3 regions of the Thalassotalea nanhaiensis genome follow, and region 2 is predicted to be linked to each of the others. Evidence: predicted binding sites of a transcription regulator. Region 2 holds the regulator's gene; each other region holds the start of a gene.
What was found. Region 2 encodes FNR, which switches genes on or off when oxygen is low (the NO sensors DNR and NnrR bind a similar motif). Its sites were predicted from a motif close to TTGATCTAGATCAA; they were not measured.
Positions count from the first base shown of each region.

Region 1: a site for FNR is predicted at 2,201-2,214, ahead of ubiU (ubiquinone anaerobic biosynthesis protein UbiU). Genes of this name have one in related genera too.
Region 3: a site for FNR is predicted at 8,271-8,284, ahead of RI845_RS17870 (CbbQ/NirQ/NorQ/GpvN family protein). Genes of this name have one in related genera too.

Region 1 covers NZ_CP134146.1:942,588-952,764, reverse strand. The annotation lists gene pdsS (proteobacterial dedicated sortase system histidine kinase) at 1-234, shown strand, start outside; gene RI845_RS04325 (SOS response-associated peptidase) at 270-854, shown strand; gene RI845_RS04320 (GAF domain-containing protein) at 851-1,525, opposite strand; gene ubiT (ubiquinone anaerobic biosynthesis accessory factor UbiT) at 1,668-2,141, opposite strand; gene ubiU (ubiquinone anaerobic biosynthesis protein UbiU) at 2,280-3,275, shown strand; gene RI845_RS04305 (U32 family peptidase) at 3,286-4,158, shown strand; gene folX (dihydroneopterin triphosphate 2'-epimerase) at 4,327-4,686, shown strand; gene folM (dihydromonapterin reductase) at 4,690-5,412, shown strand; gene folE (GTP cyclohydrolase I FolE) at 5,460-6,140, shown strand; gene RI845_RS04285 (DUF5062 family protein) at 6,180-6,440, shown strand; gene RI845_RS04280 (DsrE family protein) at 6,549-7,085, opposite strand; gene RI845_RS04275 (DUF3718 domain-containing protein) at 7,283-7,654, shown strand; gene RI845_RS04270 (DUF1326 domain-containing protein) at 7,792-8,415, shown strand; gene RI845_RS04265 (DUF2182 domain-containing protein) at 8,530-9,162, shown strand; gene RI845_RS04260 (alpha/beta fold hydrolase) at 9,165-9,974, opposite strand.
Region 2 covers NZ_CP134146.1:2,317,979-2,328,155, reverse strand. The annotation lists gene RI845_RS10215 (NCS2 family permease) at 1-703, opposite strand, end outside; gene ttcA (tRNA 2-thiocytidine(32) synthetase TtcA) at 809-1,753, opposite strand; gene uspE (universal stress protein UspE) at 1,860-2,780, opposite strand; gene fnr (fumarate/nitrate reduction transcriptional regulator Fnr) at 2,944-3,666, opposite strand; gene RI845_RS10195 (sulfite exporter TauE/SafE family protein) at 3,710-4,378, opposite strand; gene ccoS (cbb3-type cytochrome oxidase assembly protein CcoS) at 4,385-4,606, opposite strand; gene RI845_RS10185 (heavy metal translocating P-type ATPase) at 4,614-7,016, opposite strand; gene RI845_RS10180 (FixH family protein) at 7,033-7,515, opposite strand; gene ccoP (cytochrome-c oxidase, cbb3-type subunit III) at 7,711-8,691, opposite strand; gene RI845_RS10170 (cbb3-type cytochrome oxidase subunit 3) at 8,691-8,870, opposite strand; gene ccoO (cytochrome-c oxidase, cbb3-type subunit II) at 8,873-9,544, opposite strand; gene ccoN (cytochrome-c oxidase, cbb3-type subunit I) at 9,555-10,177, opposite strand, start outside.
Region 3 covers NZ_CP134146.1:4,110,237-4,120,413, reverse strand. The annotation lists gene RI845_RS17915 (malic enzyme-like NAD(P)-binding protein) at 1-202, shown strand, start outside; gene hpt (hypoxanthine phosphoribosyltransferase) at 547-1,077, shown strand; gene RI845_RS17905 (hypothetical protein) at 1,380-3,620, shown strand; gene RI845_RS17900 (hypothetical protein) at 3,819-4,091, opposite strand; gene RI845_RS17895 (DUF3630 family protein) at 4,106-4,402, opposite strand; gene RI845_RS17890 (protein adenylyltransferase SelO) at 4,413-5,867, opposite strand; gene RI845_RS17885 (c-type cytochrome) at 6,049-6,348, shown strand; gene RI845_RS17880 (c-type cytochrome) at 6,414-6,887, shown strand; gene RI845_RS17875 (hypothetical protein) at 6,871-8,187, shown strand; gene RI845_RS17870 (CbbQ/NirQ/NorQ/GpvN family protein) at 8,362-9,180, shown strand; gene RI845_RS17865 (hypothetical protein) at 9,240-9,590, shown strand; gene RI845_RS17860 (c-type cytochrome) at 9,745-10,177, shown strand, end outside.

The sequences.
Region 1 (10,177 bases), 1.4 Mb from region 2:
GTGATGTTAACGGTAGAAAATAAAGGCGCTTTGTTACCTCAAAAGATGCAGGCGAATATTTTTGATGCCATGGTGTCAGTTCGTAATGAAGAGCAGAAAAAACAGCCTCATTTAGGCATTGGCTTATATATTTGTAAACTGATCAGCGATCATCATAAGGGTACTATAATTGCTGAAAACTTAGCTGATAATACTGGTGTAAGGTTTATACTTACCTTACCTATAGCTAAATAACCTGAACTCGGCTTAATAAATTTAGGTATGCAATTATGTGTGGACGATTCTCAGTAAATAAACAACAGGTTGAAACTTGGGTTACAAGCAATTTGCTCAGCCCATTTACCTGTGTAGAAAACAACGATTTATGTCCTAGTCAGACAGTAAGCACCATAATACAAACAGAAGATAATCTGTGTCAGCAAGATGCACTATGGGGAATAAAGCCCGCATGGGCAAATAAATTATTAATTAATGGTCAAGCGGAAAGCATTACTGAAAAACCAACATTTAAGCAGGCGTTTAAACATAGACGCTGTGTTATTCCATTTTCTAGTTGGTTTGAGTGGAAAACAGACGAGCAAGGCAAAAAACAAAAATATCAGTTTGTTGATGATCAACAAACGCCATTGTTAATGGCCGGGATATATTACCAAGCCAAAGACTCTGACACACCGCTATTAGTCACCTTAACCACTAAACCAACTGAGCAATGCGGCCAATACCACAGCAGAATGCCGCTATTGGTGCCGAAAAATTCGATTAACGAATGGTTTAGCAAAGACATTGACTTAGTTACGCCACTGCTAACAACAATTGAGCAACCTTTTCAGATAACTGCGGCAGATAATAATTAGTTGGCTTTTATCTCTTTAGAGTAGTCATCTTCATTGATATCGAACTCTTTAGAGTGGGTCATATAAGGATGATCTTCTAAGAATATTTCAATGGCACGCTTTACTTTATTGCCAATGAAATCAATTTTGTCGTCGAAGAAATGTTTACGATGATCTTCAGAATCAAAAATTCCTATCACATCTCCATCAGGGCCAAATATCGGACAACATAGTTCTGATTTCACTTTTGCATCACAACGATAATATGGACCTACGTGGGTATCGACATCAGGAATATAATATTGCTGCTTTTCCATGATCACGCGGGTATTAATTGATTTTTCCAAATGCTCCTCTGAGATCTCAAATTCAGCTTTACTCATTTCGCCGTTGTATACGTACTTAACCAGTTTGTCACCATGGCGAAGGTATATACCAAACCAAAGAACATCACTTTTAATGTGGATCCAGCGTACTAAACGATTTAAACGAGCGAGTAGATCCAGCAAATTTGCTTTTTGCTCTTCGCTATCAACATACTGCATTAAGTCATAGGTGTTACCAGCAACTTTATAGATTGGACACGTGCCATCTTCGTTTAACTCAGGTTCAATATAAGTTAACAAATGATCATGGTTATCAAGGCTGTTAATTGGTTCGTAAAGAACCCCTAAAATGTCAAATAAGCGCATTGGCTTTACCTATAAATATAATGTTATTAATTCGTCAATTTAGATGTATAGACGTCTAAATGAAAAATCTATTATACAGAAGAATACTCCGTTGCCAACATTTTTGTTTATAAAGCGGAAAAGCAGGTGCGACGATTAACAATTACAGTATCTGCGCATAGGCATTAATTGGTTTAGTTATTAACTCTGGCAGTTGGCTAAGCTCAACCCGATCAAGCAAGTTTTTAACGGCTAAACCTAATTCAACATCACCTTCTATCAGCAACTTTCTTTTAAAAAACAAAGTGTCTGGATCAATCGTTTGTGATGCTAATAGCACGAAGGAGTTAAACTCACCGCTGATCACAACGTCACTACTTTGTGTGGTGATGCTAGCGTGACTCACCAATATTTTTTCATCTTCAACACTAAAAAACCAAGACTTATTAAGATCAGTAACTTTGATTTCTAAAAACACTTGTTCAAGAAAGTCTAATTCACCATCAATGAGTTGCTCTTTTAACACATTGTTAAGTGCAACCTCGATAACTTTATTTTGAATAGATTCAGGTACGATATGGCTTGATATATGAGCTATTTTAGGCAGGATTACTGACAGTTTGCTAGGTAAATTCATAACGACTCTTGCGGTAAATTTTAATAATTCAACGATAACAAATTAAAAATATCTTTTATTTAATCCATATCAAATATCTGCCTTGCTAAAAAGATAAAATAATCTGGCATAATAATAACTAAGAGTATGATCTTAACCATGGAATTACTTTGCCCGGCAGGTAGTCTGCCTGCAGTAAAAACAGCGCTGGAGCATGGCGCTGATGCAATATTTATTGGCATGAATAATGAAACTAATGCCCGTCATTTTGCCGGACTTAATTTTAACGATAAACGCATTTTACAAGCGGCCAATTTAATCAACCAACAAAATAAAGACTTACATATTGCTATTAATACCTTTGCCAAACCTGGTGAGTTTAAATCATGGCAATATACAGTAGACAAAGCCGTAGACATTGGTGCAAAAGCATTAATTATTGCTGATATGGCGGTGCTTGATTACGCCGCAGATAAATACCCTGATGCCGAAATTCATCTTTCAGTACAAGCTTCAGCCACCAATAAAGCGGCTATCGATTTTTACCGTAATAACTTCAATATTCATCGAGTTGTTTTACCTCGAGTATTATCACTTCAGCAAGTTAAGCAACTCTCTAGGCAAACCGACATTGAACTTGAAGTGTTTGCTTTTGGTAGCTTATGCATTATGGCCGAGGGGCGCTGTTATTTATCTTCCTATTTAACCGGAGAAAGCCCAAATACAGTAGGTGCTTGCTCTCCGGCAAAATATGTAGACTGGAAACAAACCGACACGGGTTTGGAGTCACGACTTAATGATGTATTAATTGATCGCTATAGAGACGATGAAAATGCCGGCTACCCTACTCTGTGCAAAGGCCGATTTAAAGTTAATGATAATATTTATCATGCCCTGGAAGAGCCAACGAGCTTAAATACAATCGATTTAATTCCAGAGCTTGCCAAAGCCAATATTGCTTCAGTAAAAATTGAAGGACGACAACGCAGTCCAGCATATGTGGCCACCGTAACGCGGTTATGGCGACAAGCCATCGACTCCTACAAAAAAGATCCTGATAACTATAAAGCGGATCCTGCTTGGATGAGTGAGCTTGGTAATATTTCTGAAGGTTCACAAACAACGCTCGGTGCTTATCACCGTAATTGGCAATAGAGGAAAGTTAATGAAATATTCATTAGGCGCAAATCAATTTTATTGGCCCAAAGCACAAGTAGAAGAGTTTTATCAACAAGCAGCATGTTCAAATGCCGATATTATTTACCTTGGTGAAACTGTTTGCTCCAAACGGCGTGAACTTCGCCAAAAAGACTGGTTGGAGCTCGCCATAGATCTGGCAAATTCAAACAAACAAATAGTACTGTCTACCATGGCATTGTTAGAAGCACCATCTGAGGTTTCAATTCTAAAAAAATACTGTGATAACGGAGAATTTATTATTGAAGCCAATGATGTTGGTGCAATTGAGTTTTGCCGCCAAAACAATGTTGAATTTGTGTGTGGTCAAGCAATAAATGCCTATAATGCTCCCGCTTTGAAACGACTAATTAGCATGGGAATGCAACGTTGGGTGACGCCGGTGGAACTGGGTAGGGATTGGATAAAGCAAACCTTGGGTGAATTAGAAGACCAAGGGTTGCGAGACAAATTTGAGGTAGAAACTCAATGTTATGGCCATTTACCTCTCGCCTACTCGGCTCGTTGCTTCACCGCAAGAAGTGAAAATAAAAGCAAAGATGACTGCCAGCTTTGTTGTATCAATTACCCAAGCGGCCGAATTGCCGATAGCCAGGAAGATAAGCAACTGTTTGTGCTAAACGGCATTCAAACAATGTCAGGCGATTGTTATAACTTAAGTAATGACATAGAAAGTATGAAAAACTTGATAGACATTATCCGTATTAGCCCGCAAGCAGAAGATACGTTTAGCATATTAGATAACTTTATTGCCAAACAGCAGCACCCTATATTTGAGCAATTACCAAAAAACCATTCGAATGGTTATTGGCATCAAATTGCAGGAATGAATACTGTATAAATCAACTCCCACACGATTGATAAGAGTAGAGTTTTAATCTTTCTACTCTTGTTTTCGTTCGCCTTACCATTTAATTGTTTCTACAAGTTGTTATACTAAATAAAAGCGTTGTTAGAGATAAGTATGAGCTCGGTTCAAAATATACAAAATAATACCAATACATTGATTATGGATGATGCAACTATTGATATCATCAATTTACGTTTACGTACTTATATTGGTTTTAACCCTGAAGAAATAAGTAAACAGCAAGATATTGTTATTAATGCGCAAATTCGTTATCCAGCAGGTAATGCTTGTACTACCGATGAGGCAGCTCAGGCATTAAACTATAAAACGATCACAAAAAAGATGATCAGTCATGTCGAAAGTGGCAACTTTAAATTGCTCGAAAAACTAACATCAGATTTATTAGAAATAGCCATGACTTCCAAGCTGGTTACCTATGCAAAAGTTACCGTAGAGAAACCGCATGCGCTTCGTTTTGCTGACTCTGTTTCTCTTACATTAAGTGCCAAGCGTCAATAAACGATGATAGATCATGCAATAATTATTACAGGTGGTAGCCAACGTTTAGGTTTAGCGTTAGCAAAAGCATTACACAGTAAATTAACGCCGGTAATAATAACCTATCGTACTGAACGAGCATCACTAGTCGAGCTGAAAAACCTTGGCATCACTTGTGTCCAAGCAGATTTTTCCTCTGATGAAGGAATTGCCGCGTTTAGCCAGTACGTTAAAAATCATTGTTCTTCATTAAGCGCAATTGTACATAATGCTTCCGATTGGCTCGCTGAAAACACCGAGACGCCCCCTTCGTTAATAATGAAAGCCATGATGCAAATTCATGTGCAAACACCTTATCAACTAAACCTTGCGTTTCAGCCATTATTAGAGCGTTTTCATCAAGAAACGAATCGTGCAGCTAATGTAATTCACTTAACTGATTACGTAGTAGATAAAGGTAGTAAAAAGCACATAGCTTACGCGGCAAGTAAAGCGGCATTGGCTAACCTAACGCTTTCTTTTTCTGCTCTTTTAGCGCCAAAAGTAAAAGTAAACTCGATTGCACCGTCACTATTAATGTTTAACATTGATGATAGTGACAGCTATAAAGAAAAAACCTTAAAGAAGTCGTTAATGCAAATTGCCCCTGGTGAAATGGAGGGTGTTGAAGCAGTACAATACCTACTAAAGAGTAGGTATATAACTGGTCATACACTACACTTAGACGGCGGCAGACACTTAGCCTAACACCATAATGGCTGATGTAAATTATTGAGAAAATTATTATGAATAGCATGCAAGCAAAAACACTCGCCAGCATTAGTAGCAATAAAGCGAGCAGTCCAGCAGCTAAAATTGTACAAAAGGCATTAATTGATGCTGGTTTAGAAACTCCGATGCAGATTACGGACAAGCTCAGTAATGATGAAAAGTATCAAAAAATCAAACAATCATTTACTGATATATGTGATACCTTGGGGTTAGATTTAACCGATGACAGCTTACAAGAAACGCCCCATCGCATTGCTAAAATGTATGTGCAAGAAATTTTCTCGGGCTTAGATTACAGCAACTTTCCAAAAATTACGGTCATTGAAAATAAAATGGCTAATGACGAAATGATCATGGTTAAAGACATTAACCTGACAAGTACGTGTGAACATCATTTTGTCACGATTGATGGTATGGCAAAAGTTGCCTACATTCCTAAAAAGAAAATTATCGGCTTGTCTAAAATTAATCGACTTGTTCGTTTCTTTGGCCAACGACCACAAGTACAAGAGCGCTTAACACAGCAAATTTTGATCTCATTAAAAGCACTACTAGACACAGAACATGTTGCGGTAACCATCAATGCCGTGCATTATTGTGTGAAAGCTCGTGGCGTAATGGACTCAAACTCTAGTACCACGACAACAGCCCTAAGTGGTTGTTTTAAAACTAATCCTGCGACCCGCAGTGAATTTTTACAGTAATACCAATTGGTATAACATTCTCCCTTATTTGGAACGCGTATGAAAAAGATGAAAAATGAACAGGCTTTATTAAAAATAGCCCTAAGTGTAGGTGAAAAGTACGCAGTAAATAGAGGTTTTAAAAGCTTTGGTGCAACTGATGCAGCAAAAGAAAAGGTTGAAGCACTATATCGATTATTAGTGCAGGACAAATTGGTTCACCCTCTCCCTGAAGATAAAGAAGACTTGCTAAGTATGAAACATAAACTCGCATTATGGATTCAAAAGCAACTGCCTGAGGGCCATGAACTGCTTAAATAGTGTTACTATTTTAGCCTCCTGATAATACTCCCCCTGTGCTGATTAATTTTAATTACTGAGTAGTAATTAAAATTAATCGTAGTTAGATAGAATAACTTTCAAAACGAATTAAAATGGGTTTAGAGTATACCGTTGTTGTTGCAGCAAAGCGTTAGCCGTCATTGCCGATAACGCCATTTCAACACTAGGTATTAAATCAACCTTATCAACACCTAAATAACTTGCCGACTGTCCGCAAAGGTATATTTTAACATCTGCAGCAAGCAACAAACTTACTAATTCAGCACTAACATTATCTTGATCAAATTTGTTTTTATAGGCTGCGTTTGTCATTAAATCAAATCCAGCTTTTCCGTGCACCACCATAGCCACATCAATATTTTCTAACGGGACTCCTGCTCGAACATGCATATTTATAAATCGAGCTACCGTATTAAAATTACCGTTAACGCCCCCATTTTCATTAATATTGGCAATATCAAATACTACTTTAAATGTTTGTTTTTCTGGATGAATTAACGCACCTTTAATTGCAACATTTTCACCATAGTTTTTAAACACAGGCCCTTTGGTAAAGTTTTCTTTGCCCGCAAAACTATTGAATGACAACAATAGCGTAACCAACATAATAAGATTTTTTTTCATCGTTCAGCTCTTAAAATAATAGTAAATACAACCATTTAATAAACCTAATTTAACTCAATGAAAACTCTTAAGCTACAGGGAAATCTTAAAAGCACAATTTTTTACTATACTTTAGCTACCCCTTAGCTTCAGTGCTTTGGTTATTCTCTGCACCTGCTAAGCCAGTGTATTTTTTACAATAGGTAAAGGAGGGTATTATGACGTTTACCAAATTGTCGATTTTAGCTCTATTAATTGGAGCCACACCTGTAACTTTAGCAAGCCAATATAAATTTGTTGCTACTGACAAAGATCCAAATACTAAAATATGTATTGCTGCAGCCGAAAACAACCTACTTCGTTATATGAGATTAGTAAAACATCATGGCTTTACTTATCAAGTAATTGCAGATCACCTTAAGTGTAATGAACAAAATATAGCTGACTTTGCTTACTCTTTTAGCTCGACACGAACGGCAAAATTCATTGACGCCTATAGGAAGGACTCAACTTCATTTAGCAATGTCGCTGTACATTCGCCAAGCCAAATAAATCAAGGTGTGAAAGTTATCTATATTACCGCAAAGTAATTAACCTTTAAGCAGCCATAATGAACAATGAAGCGACTTATAATATTGGTTTTAAGTCGAAAAAGTGACTATGACGGATAAAATAATAATTTGTAAAAGTGAACTATACTTAATCCACTTTTACAAAGGAGTTTATTATGTCTGATGAAAATTCTTGGGCATTATCCATGCACCAGATTGAAAGTTGTAGCTGTAGTCATGGATGTGGATGCCAATTTGGCGGCTTTCCGAGCAGTGCGAATGGCGGCTGTGATGCCATTTTAGGTTGGCAGGTAATAAAAGGTCATTTTAACGATTTAGATCTGTCTGGTTTAAAAGCTGTATTTGTCGCTATGTGGCCAAAAGCCATGCATGATGGCGACGGTAAAGGCGCACTATTTATTGATAGAGCCGCAAGTGAAGAGCAAGTAACAGCGTTAGCGACGATTTTCTCAGGCCAAGCAGGCGGTATGCCAGTTGAAGCTATCGCAACATTGTTTTCTGAATTTGACGGACCGATAATCAGCGATATTGAAATGGATCCACAAGATTATAAGTCTACCGTTTCAATTTCAGGTGTTTTAGAAACCGGACAAGCGCCACATATCAACCCAGTAACAGGTGATGAAAATAAAGTACACATTACCTTTCCTAGTGGTGGTTTTATGTGGAATGATGGTTTTGTTGGAAAAACAACATCGTTAAAAGTAGAGCATGGCAATTTATCGTTTAATTATTCAGACACATTTGCTGCCAAAGCTGTTGTTAATTGGCCTACTTAATTAAAATAAAGGTTAATAGTACTGTTGCAAAGCATCGTAAATAAAGGGTTGGTTTTAGTATCCATAGGGCTGCTCATATATTTGAGTTGGTATTATATGCTTTATGGGATGACCATGAATATGGAGCCAGTGGCTACTTGGTCATATGCTGATATTGGGCTTTTATTTATTATGTGGGCCATTATGATGGCAGGCATGATGTTGCCATCTGCCCTGCCTGTTATTTTACTTATTGATAAAATAAACCAACAACGTCAACAGCACGGAGCAAGCTTCACACCTACATTTTTCTTTTCTATCGGCTACCTAATTGCGTGGGCTATTTATAGTGTTCTGATCACCATCATTCAAACCTGGTTGCATCACTTGGAGTTGCTCAGCCCGATGATGGATAGTGCGAATATACAATTTAGTGCCCTCATCCTTATCGTTGCCGGTATATATCAATTCAGTGCTTTTAAACAACAATGTTTAAACTTGTGCCGCTCGCCACTTTCCCTGTTAACCGGAGACTGGCAAGAAGGGATAAAAGGTGCAGTCAGTTTAGGGATAAAACATGGCAGCTATTGCGTGGGTTGCTGTTGGTTTTTAATGGCAATTTTATTTGTTACCGGGGTAATGAACTTACAATGGATTTTAATTCTTACGCTAGTGGTGTTGGTGGAAAAGGCTTTACCCAAAGGGGAGATTATTAGTAAGTATTTAGGGGCTTTGTTAATACTGCTTGGACTTAGTTACTTATTCTAGCGTTAACTGTTTTGTTGGCCATTGTTTTTAATGAATTCAATGGAGTGTTGATTAAACTCTTGTGGTTTTTCTACATTACATACATGCCCACAATTACTAATCTCTGTTAATTGACTACGACTATGCTTGGCAACCATTTCTTTTACAGGCCGCATGAACATATGATCATTTTCTCCCATTAAATATAATGTTGGCGTATTGGTTTCATTCTCTTTGTAGTACTTCATTAATGGGTTCACATCAGCGGCAAGCTTAAACCAACGCTTAAACTCTTTTTGACACAGTTTTTTTGCATCTTTAATAAACATGCCTCGAGATTCAACCTGCCCCTTTTGAGGCATTAGAATATATGCGAATAATCGATATAACCACATATAAGGCATTACATGCTTAAAGAAGTCACCAATTTTAACCAGTGTATTCGAGCGAAAATCAAAGCGAGTTACGGCACCACCTAGCACCATTGTTTTAACTCGGTTAGGTGCAAGTTCAGCTAACTTTTGAATTAATATTGTACCAAGTGAAATACCAACAAAGTGAGCGCCTTTAATTTTTAAGTGATCAAGGACTTGCACAATATCCAGCGCAACATCATTAAAGGTGTAACCGTTTTTTAGCATCTCTTTGAAGGAAACCGCAGCCGAACGGCCATGACCGCGTAAATCAATAAATACCAAATTGAAGTGTTTTTTGTATTCTTTGATTTGCTTAAACCAAATACTAGAACTGCCGCCAGCGCCATGCACAAAAACTACCCATTCTTTGCTGTCTGGGTGTAAATAAGTTTTGTGATAAAGCATTGCAGTGTTCATGTAAGGTCCATAAAAAAATCAAGGAGGCATCATACCATGTAGATTTTAACTATTAGTACAACTTTTTAGTACAATTTTTGTAAAATTTAGTCAACACAGACTGAATACCCCACAAAAAATTAACGTTTAGTTTACTTGTTTTTTATTTTCACAATTATAATTTTGTTCTTAAAAACATTAAAACGACGTTATTTTAATGAAAT
Region 2 (10,177 bases):
CACCTGATATATCTAGTTGAGCTAGAGTCGGCGCAAGTGAAGGTGGCATTGACATGATACCCGAATAGGTTACATCGCCAAACATAAGGCCAAGGGTAGTGATCACAAGAATTGCGATCATTACTGCTCCATTAACGTTCAAGCTAACTAAGCCAACGATAAGAAACAAGCCTAATACAGCCATCATCGGACCGAATGAAGTAATATCACCTAATGTAACTAACGTTGCAGGGCTTGCGACAATAATTCCTGAATTCTTTAACGCAATTAACGCCAAAAACATACCGATACCTGCGGCAATACCAAACCTTAGTGCATGGGGGATCGAGTTTATAATCCATTCTCGAACTTTAAATATACTTAATATGGTAAAAATCACCCCTGAGATGAATACGCCCCCTAAGGCAACATTCCAAGTGTATCCAAGCTCCATAACCACAGTAAACGTAAAGAATGCGTTTAATCCCATACCAGGTGCTAATGCGATAGGATAGTTGGCATAAAAGCCCATTATGAAACAACCAATAGCCGCAGCTAAACACGTAGCAACAAATACTGCTCCATGATCCATACCTGTCATTGCCAGCATGCTAGGATTAACAAAGATGATGTAACCCATGGTTAAGAATGTGGTGAAACCAGCCATGATTTCACGTTTTGTATTTGTACCATGTTCTACAAGCTTAAATAATTTTTCAAACATGCAAGTTTTCCTCAGTATATTTTGTCTAACGTATTGTTATTTTTTATATTTATTACTAATAGATAGCAGTTAAAATCAAAAAAAACGAATTTAAAAGTAATTGGGTTATTTAATTTCTGTAAAATTTACAAGGTCACCTTGCTCAAACTTAGGCTGAACAAAACTCGTTGCGGGTGTTATTTCTTCTTTATCAAAAGCAATGTCGCCGCCATTTACAACACCTGTATTTAAATCAACATTCTTAAAGTCGAATAATTGATGATCTGCTAAATGAGAAGGTACGACATTTTGTAATGCGGTGAAAATAGATTCGGCACGTCCTGGAAATTTAATATCCCAGTCTTTCAGCATGGCTTTAACATTCTGTCTTTGCAAGTTTGGCTGACTGCCACATAAGTTACATGGAATAATTGGAAACTGTTTTAATCCGGAGTACTGTTTTATTTCTTTTTCTTTACAATAAGCAAGTGGTCGAATTACTACATGTTCGCCATTATCTGATACAAGCTTTGCAGGCATGGTTTTGGTTTTACCATTAAAAAACATGTTCAGTAAAAGTGTTTCAATCATATCATCACGGTGATGACCCAATGCTATTTTAGTAACCTTTAAACGCTTTGCAGTGCTGTATAAAATCCCTCTGCGTAAGCGTGAACAAAGGCTGCAGGTGGTTTTCCCTTCTGGAATTTTATCCATAACAATAGAATAGGTGTCTTCTTCGATTATATGGTATTCAACACCTAACTCTTTAAGATATGTTGGTAATATATGCTCTGGAAAGCCCGGTTGTTTTTGATCTAAATTAACCGCTACGATATCAAAATGGATTGGTGCAGAGGCTTTAAGTTTGAGTAATATATCCAGCATGGTATAACTATCGGCACCGCCAGATAAACACACCATGATCTTGTCACCATTTTCTATCATGTTGTAATCGCTTATTGCTTTACCCACATGATGACGAAAACGTTTCTCAAGTTTTGCTTGCTGTTGCTTTGCAATTTTAACGTCAGTAACGTTTGATGGAGTATTCGGGGTCTGTAATGACATGTTGCGCACCGTATAGTTTACTTTAAGGCGCGCATTATACATAAGTTAAAAGCTTTAATAAATTAGCGATTAATGCTTTATAAGCAGTAAATCAATCAATTTAATTTTATTTTAGAAATGGCGATTGATAGCCGTCAGGTTTTAAAGCTAATAAATCACAGTTTAAACGGTCAATCACGTGTTCCGCAGTATTACCAATAAGTACTGCCGACAAGCCTGTACGGCCAATAGTCCCTAAGATCACCAATTCTGCGTCTATTTGTGTTGCAACTTTTTCAATGACATCTTCAGGTAACCCTTCTTCTACATGAAGAAATTCCTCCTTCATGCCAAATTTATCAGCATGCTCTTTCATGACATCCACATGATGTTGTTTCATCGCATCATTGTATTCATTGGCATCAAATTCTGGAATTTCTATGGCGATGTTTATCGGGGTGCCAGGGTAAGAATTAACAAAATGTACATCAGCATTAATCAGTTTAGCCAGGTTGATAGCCTCTTCAGAAATCTTGTTGTTTAATGACTGGTGCTCTTCTTCTTCACTACCGGCATTCACTGCTGCTAAAATATGACCATTATCAGGCCACGCGTGTTCTTTTACTAATAATAATGGTACCCAGCATTTACGAATCAAGTGCCAGTCGGTCGGGGTAAATATTACGGATTGTAAAGTGGGGTGCTCATGGGTGCTTTTAATAACAACATCAAAGCCATTGTCTTTTACTTCATCAAGAATTGCTTCAAATGGGCGGTTATGCCACACCACTTTAGTTTGGATGTCACAATCAAAGTCTTCTATCAGATCAGTTAACCAATTGGCTCTACCCTTAACCACAGTTTCACGCATTGCTTCACGCTCTTCACCGGACAGCATGGTAGTCATTTCATAGGAAAAGTCATAAATAGATAAAAACGCAGTGACCTTAGCACCTGAACTTTTGGCTAAAATACATGCTCTTGCCAGTGCTTTTTGCTCTTCAGTTGTTGGATCGATAACGACTAATATATTCTGATAACTTTCCATACGTTCACCAATATAAATATTATTAAGCTGATATAAGCTTAATATGAACTGGCGATTGTTACAAATATGTTATTGAATATTTATGGGGAATTGTGAAAAGTTTATTAACGCGTTGATTTAAATCAAATATAAATCAACGCGGCAAGTAGAGTTGGAAATTTGTTTATTTGCTATAACCGGCTAATTCAAATAAGCCATCTTTGTCTAATATGGTAATGAATTTATTCTCTACTTTGATCAAACCTTCCTTTTGAAAGCGAGTCATTAAACGAGAAATTGTTTCAATGGTTAAACCAATATAATTTCCTATTTCACTTCGGGTCATCGGTAAGTTAAATTCAACCGAAGATAAATGACGACTTCCTAACCTACGTCCGTAGTTAGCAAGGAATGTTGCTAATTTTTCTTCCGCATTTTTACGGTTTAATAGCAGTAACATTTCACTGCTACATTGTATTTCTGAACTCATTAAGCTCATCATCTGAGCTTTAAGTTTAGGAATTTTGCTTGAAAGGGTATCAAGTACTTCAAACGGTATTTCACACACCATTGACGTCTCTAATGCCTTAGCGAAGCTAGGATGGCTTTTATCTGAAAGAGCATCAAAACCCATTAAATCACCGGCCAAATGAAACCCGGTAATTTGTTCTTCACCTTGTTCAGAAATAATAAATGTTTTGAACGTGCCCGAGCGAATAGCATAAAGGGTATGCAATTCTTCACCTGCTTTAAAAATTTGGGTGTTTTTTTGCACTGGCTTTTTACGTTGAATAATATCGTCAAGTAAATTCAGTTCTGTTTCATTTAAACTAAATGGTAAACATAGTTCACTGATACTACAGTTCTGACATTTAATATTATTTGCAATGGGTATTATTTGAGGCATATTTCTTTACAATCTACATCTTAATTCTGTTGGATGAAGAGTACTAAAATATTTGATTTAGGGCAATATATAACGAAAATGTACCGTAAATAATCAGTAAAATTGCTGTTAATTTACGAATTAAAACAGATTGTAACGTTTTAGTTACAAATTTAAAGCCAGATGACAGGGTAAGTAAAGCTGGCAGTGTTCCTAAACCAAATGCAAACATGATTAATGCACCGTTGTACCAAGACGCACTGGCGATGGACCAAGTAAGGGTCGAATAAACTAATCCACATGGTAGCCAACCCCAAACCACTCCTAACATTAATGACTGCTTTATATTGGTAACGGGTATAAATTTCTTACTCAGAGGCTGTAGATACCTCCATAACATTTTGCCTATATTTTCTACTTTTGCTAAAGCGAACGACCATTTTGCGATATAAAGCCCTAAAAATATAACAAATAACGCGGCAATAACCTTTAACCATAAAATAGGAAAGCCTAGCGATTTAGCAGCGAGGGAACCCGTTAAACCAGCAATGGCTCCAGCAAAAGTATAAGCGCTAATTCGGCCAAAATTGTAGGCTAAGATAAGACTGATATTGGCTTTTGATTTGTCTTCGATTGACGCTGTTAGCATTGTTGTTATGCCGCCACACATGGCAACACAGTGTCCTGCGCCAGCAATACCAATTAGAAACGCAGATAAAAAATCTAATTCCATAAGTAGTTACTGATCAGTGTTACTTGGGGTGTGTTCATCGTTCGATTTAGTTGTTTCGCTTTTGGTAGGTTTTGTTTTATCAGTTGTAGGTTCATCATCAAATAAAATACTCATTCCCTGTTTTTCTAGATCGTCAAACTGTTCTGTTTTTACTGCCCAAAAAAATAAATAAATAGCTATCGCTGTAAAAATGATGGCAATAGGAATAAGGATGTAAATAACGCTCATAGAATCACTACTTTAATAATCTTAATGAATTAGTGACAACAATTATTGAACTTGCTGACATTCCTAATACTGCCATATAAGGGGTGATAAAACCACAAACAGCCAGTGGTAAAATAATAGCGTTGTAAGCAAATGCCCAACCAAAATTTTGCTTTACAATATTAGACGTTTTAGTGGCTATGTGTTTAAGTCTTAATAAGCTTGATAAATGATTATTCAATAAAATAACATCGGCACCACTTTTGGCTATTTCCGTACCGCTCCCCATTGCAATAGATACATGGGCTTGTGCGAAAACAGGGGAGTCATTTACCCCGTCGCCAACCATAGCTACAGTCTTACCTGCTTCTTGTTTATCAGCCAATATGGTTAGTTTGTCATTGGCACTACATGTATCAAAGGATTGATCAAGTTGTACCTGTTGATTAAACGCATCAACCCCAGCTTTATTATCACCACTGATCAACAGTGTTTCAATGTTTGCTAAACGCATGTCATTTATGACTGTTTTGGTATTAACTCGTAATGTATCTTGCATATAAAACGTTGCTATTAGAATGTTATCTACCGTTAATAAACATTGTGCCTTATGATGGCTGTCATCTATAGGTGTAAATTGTTCAATCCAGCTCACTTTACCAATGCATATTTGGTGACCATCTTTAGAGCCTTTAACGCCGCAACCGGGAACCACTTCAACATCTTTTACATTGACATCGTGGTTTCGATATTCATTAAATGCTTTCGCTAATGGATGTTCAGAATGTGCTTCTAATGCTGCAGCTATTGCTAAGATACTGTCTCGGTCATATTGTTTGTTAAGTAAAACAATATCTGTAATGGCAAATTCGCCGTTGGTTAACGTGCCTGTTTTATCAAAAGCTATACAGTCTATTTTAGGCATAGTTTCTAACACGTGGGCATTTTTGATCATGATGCCGTCTTTGTTTAATCTGATTGTGCCACACGTTAACGCGGTTGGGGTGGCCAGTGACAGGGCACAAGGACATGTAGCAACTAATACTGAAAGTGTTATCCAAAACGCCTCTTCTGGAGAGTGCATCGTCCAATAAATCGATGTACCTATTGCGGTTAACAATATTAATGCGACAAAGTATTGTGCAATACGGTCGGAGAGTTTCGCGATGGCTGGTTTATGAGCTTGTGCTGATTCACTTAGGCGGATCAAATTGGTAAGGAAACTATCAGAATTAGTTTTAACAATTTCTATGGTTAAATTGCCATCACTGTTTACCGTACCGGCAAATACTGTAGACCCTTTAGCTTTTTGCACAGGGGAATGTTCACCGGTAAGCATGGCTTCGTTGACACTAGACTTACCTGATAAAATTATTCCATCTCCTGGAATAGTTTCACCGGGTTTAACAATGACTATATCGTTTAACTCTAATTGCTTGGCACTGACCACCTGTTCTTGCTCTTGTTGATCAACAATAACAAGTTTTGTTGCGGTTAATGGCATAAGCTTCAACAGGTTAGCTGATACCTCTGCAGCTTTTGCCCGCGCTCTAAACTCTAGATATTTACCGATCAGCAATAAAAAAGTGAACATTGCTAACGACTCAAAGTACACTTCACCTGAGCGTGTGAATGTTGCCCAAGTACTGGCACAAAACGCCAGTATAATTGCAATAGACACCGGAACATCCATTGATAACCGACGGGCTTTTAATGCTGAAATGGCTCCCGTGTAAAATGGAAATGCGCCGAAGGTAACAATGGGTAGGGTGAGAACAAAGCTCGTCCCACGTAAATAGGCCAAATTATGCTCTGCTAAGTCACTAAATGCGCCAAAATACAAACCGAAGGCAATCATCATGACCTGCATGGTTAAAATACCGGATACGCCAAGACGACGAACAAACGCTTTCGATTGTTGTTTATTGCGCTGTTCGGCTAAGTTAGCCTTAAATGGTAACGCTTGATATCCAATTTGATGAATCGCGGTTAAAATATCACTGAGTTTGATAGCGTCATTTTGCCAAGTAACAGTGGCTCGTTGTGTTGTCGCGTTAACTTGTATTTTAGCGATGCCAGGTTTTTGTGATAATTGCTTTTCTATTAACCAAGCACATGCTGCACAAGACATACCATCGATAGACAGTATGGTTTCTTTACAATTATCAACGTCGAAGGTGAATTCATTCTGTAGGTTTTCATCGTCAATAAACTGGTTATTGAGCAAGGCATCAGGGACTTGAGCGTCAACTTTATTACCTTTTTCACTACGAAATCGGTAATAGTCTACAAGATTGTTGTCTACGATTGCGCTTGCGACAGCCTGACAACCAATACAGCACATATCTCGAGCTTTGTCGTCAATGACAACTGATAACGAAAGACCCGTTGGGATTATTTCGCCACAATGAAAACAGTTTGGATTGTTCATTTTAGTGGTTTATTCATTAAAATTGTAATTCAAACTCGGTAAATTGCGACTGAGGCAGGGCAACCGTAGTTTGCATTTTCCACTCACTATCAAAAGGAGTTACCAATACACGCCATTTCCCTTGTACGTTTTGGTCAAAACTTTGACGCATCCAACCTTTACCGTCAGGCGTTAATTTCACTGAAAAGTCACGTTCAGCCATGGTCACATGGTAGAAATTTACGTTAAGAACCGGGAATGTTTTTTCAATGCCTGTTGGAATTAAAATAATTTCATTATTCGTCACTTGCATATCAAAGCGAATGCCTAGCTTTTGCGCCAGTTTGTATTTACGAATGTCCTGATTAATGCTTTTGCCCTTTTTATAGTAATCATCAACTACAACGGTGTCGGCATTGTTTTGAGCAACAAAAAAGACGGTAGTACCGACGAATACTGAAATTAACGGAAGACCAAAGACTAGATAAGCCCACGGCTCTTTATACCAAGGTGTTTGCATTTAAAAGTTCTCTGTTGTGTAAGTGACCATGTTAACGCTTCATTAAGAAACAAAAAAGAGGGTGTTACATTAAGTAAATTGTTATTTGTTTATGCTATATTTTACAGCGTAAACAAATAAAAACTCAGGGTTTATACAGAAAAAACAAAACCCTGTCTAGCAATGCCATCCAGGGTTTTGTTGAAAGCAGTTTAGTTACTCTTGGTTAGATAAGCTATAAACGTACGCACTAATTACACGTACCTTATCTTCACCTAGAATATCTTTCCAAGCAGGCATCACACCAGCACGGCCATTGGCAATGGATTGCTGAACAGCACGTTCAGAGCCACCGTATAACCATACATTGTCGGTAAGATTAGGAGCGCCTAATGGGATACCCATTGCAGTACTACCTGTACCATCAGCACCGTGACATGCTGCACACATAGCAAACTTTGCTTCGCCTTTAGCGGCTAATGCAGAGTCTACTTTAGCTGCGCGCTCTGGGTTAAGAGAAAGTACGTAAGCCGCAACTTCTTTAACACCTTCTTCGCCACCAACCATAGTTTCCCATGCGATCATGCCTTGTGCTTTACGACCATGCAAAATTGATTGCTCAATCGTTTCGCCATCGCCGCCGTATAACCAGTCATTATCAACTAGGTTAGGAAAGCCGGTTGTACCTTTGGCATCACTACCGTGACATTGTGAACAGTTTTGTAAAAACAAACGTTGGCCAATTTTCAGCGCTTTTTTGTCTTTACTTAATGATTCAACGTCTTGTTTAGCAAATTCTGCAAAAATAGGACCAAACTTAGCATTTGCTCTTTCAATCTCACGGTCATACTGAACCGCTAAACCAGCTTCTTTTGCACTAGCAACTTGAGCTTTTGAGTCAGCAAGGCTTGTTACGTCTTGGTTTGAACTTTTCCAACCAAATAACCCTTGATAGCTACCTAAACCAGGGTATAAAGCTAAGTAGCCGAAACCCCAAATAATAGTAACTAAAAAGAACGTGCTCCACCACTTAGGAAGAGGGTTGTTTAATTCTTCGATACCGTCAAACTCATGGCCCATCGATTCCCCTTCAGGAACACCAGCAAAGTTTGTTAAACACCAACGTAATAGTATCCAGCAACCTACTAAGGTGCCAAGTGTTAAAACAGATATCCATACAGTCCAAAATGTAGACATTAATCGTCTCCTTTGTTCTTATTCACTTTGTCGTTTTTATTTTCGTTTTCGTCAAAAATAGAATTAGCAGCTTCATCAAACGATGATTTACGATTTTTGTTATAAGCCCACAGTACTATGATGATAAATAGTACGAAGATTAATACCGTAAAAATGCCTCTTAATAAGCCAATATCCATAATTATTTCAACGCATGACCAAGTGATTGTAAATATGCGATAAGAGCGTCCATTTCAGTTAGACCATTCTTACCAGTAATACTTTTCGTCGTTTTAAACTCTGAACCTGCGTTAGCAATATCGTCTTCAGAATAAAGAGGGATAGGGTTACCATCAGCATCTTTATGGCTACGATTTTTTGTAAGCATGTTAAAAATTTCCATCTTTCTGGCTGATAACTCATTTGACGCTGGCGTTTCAGCTAACCAAGAATAAGATGGCATATTTGATTCAGGAACTACTGAACGTGGATCCATTAAATGAGCATAATGCCAATCATCTGAATAACGTTGACCAACACGAGCCAAATCTGGACCAGTACGCTTAGAACCCCATAAAAATGGATGTTCCCAAACTGACTCACCAGCTACAGAATAGTGGCCGTAACGTTCAGTCTCAGCACGCAAAGGACGGATCATTTGTGAGTGACAGTTGTTACAACCTTCACGGATGTAAATGTCACGACCTTCCATTTCTAATGCCGTATAAGGGCGTAGACTTTCAACGGGTGTCGTAGTTTCTTTTTGGAAAAACAAAGGTGTTATTTCAACTAAACCACCAATACTGATAGCAGCAATAGTCATAGTGAAGAACCAGCCTAAGTGTTTTTCTACTTTTTCATGTTTATTTTGCATGGGGTTCTCCTTAAGCCATTACTTCTTGTTTTTCTAAACTATTGTCTTTAGCACCAATAGTTTTGAACATGTTGTAAGCCATTAATAGGAAACCAGCTACCACTAATACACCACCAACAAAACGGATGAAGTAGAATGGGTATGAAGCTTGTAAACTTTCAACGAAGCTGTAAGTCAACGTACCGTCAGTGTTAACCGCACGCCACATCAAACCTTGCATTACACCTGAAATCCACATTGCGACGATGTATAAAACAATACCCGTTGTGTGTAACCAGAAGTGTACATTGATTAATTTAATGCTGTACATACGACCTTGGTTAAATAACACAGGGATCAAGTGGTACATTGCACCTATTGAAACCATCGCAACCCAACCTAGAGCACCAGAGTGTACGTGGCCAACTGTCCAGTCGGTGTAATGAGATAATGCGTTTACAGATTTAATTGCCATCATTGGCCCTTCGAACGTAGACATACCGTAGAAAGACAGAGAAACAATCAAGAAACGTAAGATTGGATCATGGCGAAGTTTATGCCATGCACCCGATAACGTCATAATACCGTTGATCATACCACCCCATGAAGGTAGGAATAATACGATAGACATTACCATACCAACACTTTGCGTCC
Region 3 (10,177 bases), 1.8 Mb from region 2:
TGAAATTGCTAAAGAACCAGTACCGGCAGAAGTATTAAAAGCCAGTGGTAGTGCGAGTTTAGAATTTGGCGCACAGTACATTATTCCAAAGCCAATGGATCCAAGACTACTTGAACGTGTTGCTTATGCAGTGGCTAAAGCAGCGGTTGATACTGGCGTTGCTGCAGTAGATATGCCTAAAAACTATATGGGCATGGCGTAGCAACCAAATTAACATCAACCTTAAGCGAAGCAGCATTTATATGCTGCTTTTTTACTTCAGGGATGATGGAATGCAAACTGCCATGGATGGCATTAAGTTTGTAACTTCAGGGATGATGGAATGCAATACGTTCTATACTCCTGGATGCACGTTATATAGGACATCCATGTCCAAAACTGCCATGGGCCGTTTCTACGCATCCTTGCGTTCACGGCATATACAACTTCCATGTTGAAAACGGCAATAAAGTCTGCTCACCTTAAAATCATATCGCCATAATTCATGGTACACGCTATAGTTACACTAATTTATTTATTACCTATTTGGTAAAACACGAGAACAACATGAAACATAAAGTCGAAGTTATGATTTCTGAACAAGAAGTCAGCAAAAGAGTCGCCGAATTAGGCAAGCAAATAACCGAGTTTTACAAAGACCGTGACAATCTGGTTATGGTGGGGTTATTGCGTGGTTCATTTGTATTTATGGCCGACTTGGCAAGAGCAATAGATATAAATCACACCGTCGACTTTATGACCGCTTCAAGTTACGGCAATAATATGGAAAGCTCTCGTGACGTTCATATACTTAAAGATTTAGATGATGACATCCAAGGCAAAGATGTACTGTTAGTTGAAGACATTATTGATACTGGTAATACGTTAAGCAAAGTAATGCAAATTCTGAGTTTACGCGAGCCTAACTCAATTGAAATTTGTACATTACTTGATAAACCGTCACGCCGAGAAGTACCTGTAGGGGTTAAGTGGATAGGGTTTGAAATACCGGATGAATTTGTCGTAGGCGTAGGGATTGATTACGCACAAAAATATCGTAACCTGCCGTACATTGGTAAGGTGATTCCACTAGACTAGATAGCTTTCATCAGGTCAGTAATCTCTTAATCAAACACGCATCACTTTAGACGTTAAGACTTTGAAAACTTAACGTCTATTAATTTTGATAGTGTAGCCGCTTGATGCTACACAATAATTAAAATCGTTCCAATGGTAGCCATTCTGGCTATTCAATAGCCCCTCCTCTAATCATGATTAGCGATGAACTATCTATTAATTATCTATTAATTATCAATTGAACAGAACAAATTATTTTAACTATTGATAATAATATATGTACATGCAATATTTTCTAATATTTAAATCATGACCATACTAATATGAACTTTTCAAAAATAATAATATTGTTTATCTCTTTAATGCTTGGCGGATGTGGAGGCGGTGGTTCTGACAAAGGGACAAAACTAAATGATCAAAACGAAATAGAAAATTTTAAATTTTCAGAAGAGTTAAGTGTTGATATTGTCAATATATCGACAACATTAGTTGAAGGCCCTGTTGCGATGGTCGACTTGCTTGAAGCAGAGCTTTTATGGTTTTTTCACTCCCCAGATAATGTCAATACCCGCCATTGTAAAGAAGGTGGTGTTGTTAATTTTACCGATAAAGTTACCTCTAATGGCGTGACTACAGGAATACTAGACTTTCAAAACTGCTTCAGAAATATTGGCAATGATGAGTTAATTCTTTCAGGATTGATAAACTTAGAGTTCGAGGTACATAGCAGAGAGAGTTTTATTTACCAAAAATATCACGAGAAAAATGCGCTATCTTCATATAGTTACAAGCTTTTATCTAATAACTTTAGTGTTGGAACATCATTAGATGAATTGAATAAATTTGGTTTTGAACTCTCTATTAGTACAAACACTGTGTGGCAAGAAAGTGAAAACACGTACCATTTGGCTATTGTTCAGGAAAAAGGTCGAGACATTAAAGTTAGCAATTTTAACCTTGAAGTTTACGATGAACTAGCCAATAAACTAAAACAAGAAAGTGTTTCAAATTTAGATTTAGCACAAGTTCAAACATACTTGGGTGAGGAAAGAGAAGAGTATTCAATCAGTTTTCAAGGGACTTATATTAGTCAGCTTTTAAATGAACAGTGGGGGGTAATAGGTCAATTTAGTCGCCAAGGTAGAACATATGATTATGATTACGATAAAAGCATTGCACATGACAAAACTGTAGATGGATATATCGAACTTACGTTAAACAAAGACGTTATCAAAGCGGAAGAACAATCTTCAGGTAGTAAGTTTTATTTTAATCAATCTCAAGTAGAACAAAACTATACTCTAGGTTATGAAGGGGATTTGCTTTACATCGGCTTTGATCACTTAATGTTGGCTCACATGCATGATAAAACCCCTCTGATGGCTATTGATATTACTCCTGCAAACCAATTAGATTCATTAGAAAAAGTAACTGATGTAACCGTTGTATTTAATAAAATCTTAAAAAGAGGCAACATTGGATTGCTAGATAACGCTTCTGGTGTCAACTTAGATGATACAGTTACCTCAAACATTATTCACACTTCTTTTAACAAGGACGACGTAAATCAAGATGTTGTTGGCTTAAGGTATACTGCTGAAACATTTGGTACGGCATATTGGCAAAGAACAAGTGGTAATCACTATATTGGTATTGGCGATAACGTAATTTATGAATTGCCTGAACGTGCTAATAAATTATTTTATACACAAAGCACAAATACTATTTGGGGATATGGAAATAAGAACGTATTTAACTTAGATGGTAGTGTTAGCAAAAACTTAAACATAGAATCTTATGTTTGGGTCGAAGATTTATGTTTTATTAATGAGAAACTATTTATTCTAACAAGTGGATCAAATAGCGGTTTGCATGAATTTAATGCCCAAAATAGTTTTTCATTAACTAACAAGCATTCTTACTATTCTATTTTCAAGCCACTTACAAATGCTGAAATAGGCTGTAATAATAACGCAATAGTCATTCCTGGAAGTGATAAATCAGCCATATTTAATCTAAACAACTCCGAATTTTCTACCTTCGCAGACAAAGATTTAGGAGATGTCGCATATTTTACTAAAGGAATAGTTTCTAGTAGTGATATTAACAAAATATTTTTTGTAAACAGTGGTTTATCCTTAGGTTATTATGATCTGATTAACAGTCCGAACGCTGCAACAAATATTCTCCTTCCAGAAGAAAAAACTGAAATATTTTATAATCGACCTATTCTGCCAATAGGATTGGAAGATGATAGTCAGCTGAGTTTAATCGGAACATTTCATTTGGTTATGGATAGAGAAAATCCAGAAATAATTTTGCATGAATTTGATAATGGAAAAGACTCAGATGTGAATGAAGAAATAAAAATTATCGATGGGGATAAAAATGTCATTGTTACAACATTAGGCATATATAGGGCAAGTGATTTTAAGTTGTTAAAGCAATTCCCTAAGTTCAAATATTCTAAATCTTTTATCATTGATAATGATAATACTTTGCATATTTTACTGGCCGGTGGTGAATTTGTTTATAAAACTTCAATTGATCGACTTTTTATGTAAAAACTTCTAACACTTGGGCTTCCAGATAAATTAGGGATCTGAATTACCAGATCCTTTTAATCCCTTGCCGTACATTGGTAAAGTTATTCCACTTTAATAGATAATGTCATTTATGAGTCATTACTAGAGCGACACGGTATAAGAAAACAGATAACTTTATTCCCGATTATAGATCCTGAAACAAGTTCAGGAAACGGGTTACTTGTTATCTTGTTTTTTACTGTGCTTTTTAAGTGACTCATCAAGTTGTTTTTGATTATCTGCTTCTTTCTTTTTAAGAGAATCACAATAATCGCTATTCTCTAATCCTTTGCAGTTACCCATCATAATAACCACATCGTCATCTTCGTCTTTGTAATTTCCCTCATCTAAATTGTCAGCTAATTGTGGCGTAACATTCGCTTCCTTTTTTTCTTGAATTGAAACACAGGCGGTTAAAGACAATGTTAATAACAGTAAAATAAATTTCATTTAACGCTCCAAATTTAGGAATTTAATAATGAGCTAATTTTCATCAACTGTTGGTTTTCAAGTTGATCTTCAGGTTCTATCCAACAAGATTCACTATAGCTTTCAAAGTGCAATATTAGGTATGCATTGTTATACGTAAAGCGGAAATATTCTCGATCTGCGCCTTGAACGCGTTCTTTTAATTGATAATCGGGTAATTGCTTGAATACACACTCTGAAAGGAAATTAATATCATCTAGATCCCACTGTTTGGTGAAAACAATGAGTAGTAAATTGTCGTTATCTAATGTGGCTGTTTTTATTTGTTGCATTGTATTTCCATTAAGTTCCACAGAACGTACGGTAGTTTACGTCACCATCTTCAGGTAAGTCTTGAAAATCACTGGTATGTATTTGTTGTTTATAAGGAGATCTTAACACCTGTAAAAACCGATCTGCTGAGCTTAAGTCACCGCTGGTTTCACACTCATTTAAAATCGCTTCTACATGATGATTTCTTGGGATTACAACAGGGTTTTGTTCACGCATTAATGACTGCGCTGTAGCGTTATCAATACTAATTTTTTGCAACAAATCTCGCCATTTGTTATACCACTTGCCAAGCGTAGCATTTAAAGATTCTGCCTGCTCACTATCACTTAAAGACTCTGTCAGTTGTACAAATGTAAGGGTGTAATCGAGCTCTTGAGTTTGCAATATATCAAGAAACTCTTTGATAAACGCTTTTTCTATTAAGCATAGTTCAGGCACGCCAAGCTTTTTAGCGAGCATTGTATAGTACGCATCATTAAAGTCTTCAGCGAACTGCAAAATAATAGGCTCTAATAATTTGACCGCTTGTTCACTGTCTTCATCAATAAGAGGAATTAAGCTTTCGGCAAAACGTGCCATATTCCATTGGGCTATATTAGGTTGGTTGGCAAAGGCATAACGGCCATTTTTATCAATAGAGCTATATACTGTACCGGGATGATAAGCGCCGAGCATAGCACAAGGACCAAAATCGATGGTCTCTCCTGAAATAGCACAATTATCAGTATTCATTACGCCATGTATAAATCCAACGCGCATCCACTGCACTACAACGTCAATTTGTTTGGTACACACGGCTTTTATAAACTCTAAAATATACCCGTCAGCTTTAGTGTCTATATCTGGGTAATGGCGATTAATTGTATATTCAGTTAAGGCGGCTAATGAATCGACATCACCTCTAGCAGCAAAATGTTGGAACGTACCTACCCGTATATGGCTGGCAGCTACGCGAGTAACAACTGCGCCGGGTTTCGGCAATTCACGATATACGGTTTCACCTGTAGCAACAACGGCTAAACAACGAGATGTAGGCACGCCTAATGCGAACATAGCTTCACTCATTATAAACTCACGAATCGCAGGGCCAATGGCACAAAGGCCGTCGCCTCTTCGTGAATAGGGCGTCTGCCCAGAGCCTTTCAGTTGTATGTCTCGTTGAATGTTGTTTACGTCGGTTACTTCACCCAATAAATGAGCTCGGCCGTCTCCCATATAAGGGTTGAACTGACCAAATTGATGGCCTGAATAAGCAAGTGCCACGGGCTCTGCACCAGCGATTATTTTATTACCAGAAAAATATTGAGCAAGTTCAGATTTATCCTGACAAAATGAAGTTGATAAGCACAAATCCTCGGCAAGGGTATCATTCCAAAACAATAAGCTTGGTTTAGACACTTGTGCCGGCATCGCCGATTGATAAAATTTGTCACCTAATTGGTGATAGGTATTTGAAAATTTCAATGTTAACAACTTATTTACAATGGGTTTTCTGATTCAATTTTATCGAATAGTGTAACAAATACGCAAATAATTTAAGCAATATCAAGTTATTATTCAAAATAATCGCAGACAGGGTAAACTTTTTTTCATATAATCAATCCAGTTAACATAAAGTTTATTAACATAAGAAGAGTATTTATCTATGAAAAAATTAGCTCTAGCATTAGCTGCAACAGTAGTTATGACTGCCCCATCAATGGCTGCAGACGCAGAAGCCGGAAAAGCAAAATCAGCCATGTGTGCTGCTTGTCACGGTGCTACAGGCATTTCAGCTGTACCAATGTACCCTAACTTAGCGGGTCAAAAAGAAGCTTACCTTGCCAAGCAACTTAAAGACTTCAAAACTGGTACTCGTAAAGACCCAGTAATGTCAGGTATGGCTATGCCATTAACTGACGCTGATATCGCTAACTTATCTGCATATTACGCAAGCATCAAATAAGTGATATTAAGATATAAAAGCGCATATAATGCGCTTTTTTTGTGCCCTAAATTTAACTTTTTTATATGATGAAATTAATCCAATTTTTTATTTTTTTCTCCTTTAGCATGTTGTCATATGCTGTTGAAATTAACCCGCCAGAGCCAACTAAACTAGAGCCATCAGATAAAATTGCAGCCAAAACATCAAACCCAGATATGCTTCATATTGCTGAACAAGAAGTTGATTTTGATGAGCAGCAATTATTATTAAAGCAAAAAAAGTTGAACACCCAAATTGATTTTTGTGCACCTTGTCATGGCAAAACAGGGCATTCTCCTGTGCCTATTTACCCCAACCTAGCTGGCCAACATCAAGAATATTTACTTAAGCAACTGTTAGCATTTAAGTACAGGCGTCGAAAAGATTCGATTATGCAAGGTATGGTAAGTCGATTAAATGAAGATGATATGCTTGAATTAGCGAAATATTATGCCAATATTTCTACAGGTCTCTCGCAAACCAACGTAACTGGAGAAGCGAATGAAAATTCTAATTAATGCTCAAAAATGTATCGCAGTGCTGTTAACTATTACATTATTCTCATGTGGTGGAAATTCAGGTTCTGAAGATGAAACGACTAAGGTAGAAGTAAGTATGGATCAACTGGCTGAACGATACGTTAAGTTAGCGCTGCATGTGGGGAAGCATCAGAATTATTATATTGATGCCTACTACGGGCCTAAAGAGTGGCAAGAAGAAGCTGAAAAGTTACCTTTAGATAAGTTGTTAAATTTTGCTGTGCAATTGGAAGATGATCTAAATAATTCTAACGCCATTGCCGGCGAGCAACTTCGTAAAGATATGTTGGTGGTTCAGGTTCGCTCTGTTAAAGCATTTATTGAACAATTAAACGGCAAGAAATTTAGCTTTGATCAAGAGTCTATGGCACTTTATGATGCGCAATCGCCAAACTTAACCGAAGCAGACTTTGACAAAGCATTAGCTGAACTAGATAAATTATTACCCGGTGAGGGAGAGTTAAACCCTCGCTTAAAAGCATTCAAAGATCAGTTTGTGATCCCATTAGATAAACTTGGAAAAGTGTTTATTGCGGCGATTGAAGAGTCACAAAAGCGCACTAAGGCAAATATTGAATTACCAGCCGAAGAGTCTTTTACTATTGAATATGTGAACGACAAACCATGGAGTGGTTACAACTGGTATAAAGGCAACAGTTTTAGTTTAATTCAAGTAAATACTGATTTTCCAATTCAAATAGACCGAGCAATAGATTTGGCTAGCCACGAAGGTTACCCCGGTCATCACGTGTTTAACTCATTAATGGAAAAACACTTGGTTAATGGCAAAGGCTGGTTGGAATATTCGGTTTATCCATTGTACTCACCGCTTTCTTTATTAGCTGAGGGTAGCGCGAACTACGGCATTGAAGTGGCTTATAGTCATAGCGAGCGTATGGCATTTGAAAAAGCGATATTATTTCCGTTAGCGGGCTTAGACCCTGAAAAAGCAGAAGCTTACTATCAAGTAGAGAGCATTTTAGGGAAACTATCTTATGCAGGGAATGTGGCAGCCAAGCGTTATTTGGATGGTCAAATTGATAAGCAGCAAGCAGCAGCATTCTTAATGAAATATGAGTTAAGTACAGCAGATAAGTCAAATCAACGTGTTGGCTTTATTGAGCGCTACCGTGCCTATGTAATCAACTACAACCTAGGTAAAGACTTGGTTAAAGATTATGTTGAATTTAGAAGTGGTGACGATGCACAAAAGCGTTGGCAAGTATTTGCCGATTTACTATCGAATCCAAAAAGTGCTTCTATGATGGTTGTACGTTAATAAAACAATTCACTGTGTTTAAACACAAAAAATTAGCTCAGCCTCCTTTTTGTGGGGTTGGGCAATCCTTTCCTATTTTTACCTTGATCTGAATCAACTAAGCTCTTATCTCAATTGCACCGCTGTTAACATAGGAGTAACTTATGCAATATGTAAGTTACATATTGAGATTTTATGAGTACTACAAATTTAAAACTGACTTCCGACCCCATTGATGTGCCGTATTATAAAGAACAAAACAATGAAGTGTCTTTGTTTGAGTATGCTCACCAACATCATTTGCCAATTCTGATCAAAGGTCCTACGGGCTGTGGTAAAACTCGCTTTATTGAGCACATGGCAAAAAAATTGAATAAACCGCTTTATACGGTTGCTTGTCATGATGACTTAACTGCTGCAGATCTCGTTGGCAGGCACTTAATTGGTGCAGATGGAACTTATTGGCAAGATGGACCCTTAACAAGGGCTGTTCGTGAGGGGGGAATTTGTTATCTTGATGAAGTGGTAGAAGCGCGTAAAGATACCACTGTTGTATTGCACCCGTTAGCTGATAATCGTCGTATTTTACCGCTAGAACGAACCGGGGAGTTACTAGAAGCACACCCTGATTTTATGCTGGTTGTTTCATACAACCCTGGTTATCAAAACTTATTAAAGGGCATGAAACCTAGTACAAAACAACGCTTTGTTGCGTTAAGGTTTGACTATCCTGAAAAAGAAGTAGAACAGCAAATATTAATCAGTGAAGCAAACGTTGAGTCTCATTTAGCCTTTACTTTAGTTGAACTTGCTCAAGCATTACGTCGCTTAGAACAAAATGATTTAGATGAAGTTGTGTCTACCCGCTTATTGATTTATGCAGCCAAAATGATGTCAAGTGGCATGGACCCGTTAGAGGTTTGTAAATCTTGTTTAGCAGAGCCATTATCAGATGACCCAGAAACAATTAAAGCGTTAATGGATATTGCCAGAATATATTTTGATGAATCGTAGTGTATTATCAGGTTATTAAAGTTTATAGTTAAAATAACGTCTAAGTGTATGAGATCATTATGTTAATAAATCCAAAATCATCCGTACATTTAGCCGTAACCTGCCAATCACTATTTTTAGCTAATCTATTAATATTGCCAGGGTTGTCATTTATTGCCTTACTTTGGCTGTTCTTCAAATACAAAAGTCATCGCGCCTGGTTACGGGTTCACTTGTATCGTGCCGTGCAACTATCGGTTGTTGTTGGGCTTGTCGTCTTTATCCCTTTAATCTTTATTTTACTGTCTGATGAAGCACCATTTCAGTTAATGGCAATGTTGCTGTATTTCATTCTTGTGCATACCGGTTTTGTGTTAATTGGTATGCTTAACCTTGCTCGTAGCATGGTTAAAAAGCTACCTATCTTCTAATTCATCCACCTTAATATTAAAATTTTGTTTACAAATAAATGTATTTTTAAACATTTTTGCAACAATATTCATTAGTTTGATTTCTATCAAGATTTGTCCCGCTATAGAGTTTTAAGATGTATTTGCTTTATTAAATACTATAAGGGAGCAACCCATGTCAGAAAGTTTTACTAAAGGCATGGCGAGAAATATATATTACGGCGGAAGTGTTTTCTTCCTTTTGATATTTCTTGCTTTAACTTTTCATACTACAAAAGAAATGCCAAAAAGAGACAACCGTCAAAACATAACCGAATCCGTAGAGCGTGGTAAACACCTTTGGGAAGAGAATAATTGTATTGGCTGTCATTCCCTACTGGGTGAAGGTGCATATTTTGCGCCAGAACTTGGTAATGTTTTTCAACGTCGCGGTGGCGAAGCCGGCTTTAAAATGTTTTTCAGTGGTTGGATGAAAGCACAACCGTTAAATATACCTGGTCGTCGTCAAATGCCTAACTTCCATTTAAATGATCAAGAGATTGAAGATTTAGCTGAGTTCTTAAAATGGACCTCAGAAATGGACGTTAACGGCTGGCCGCCAAACATAG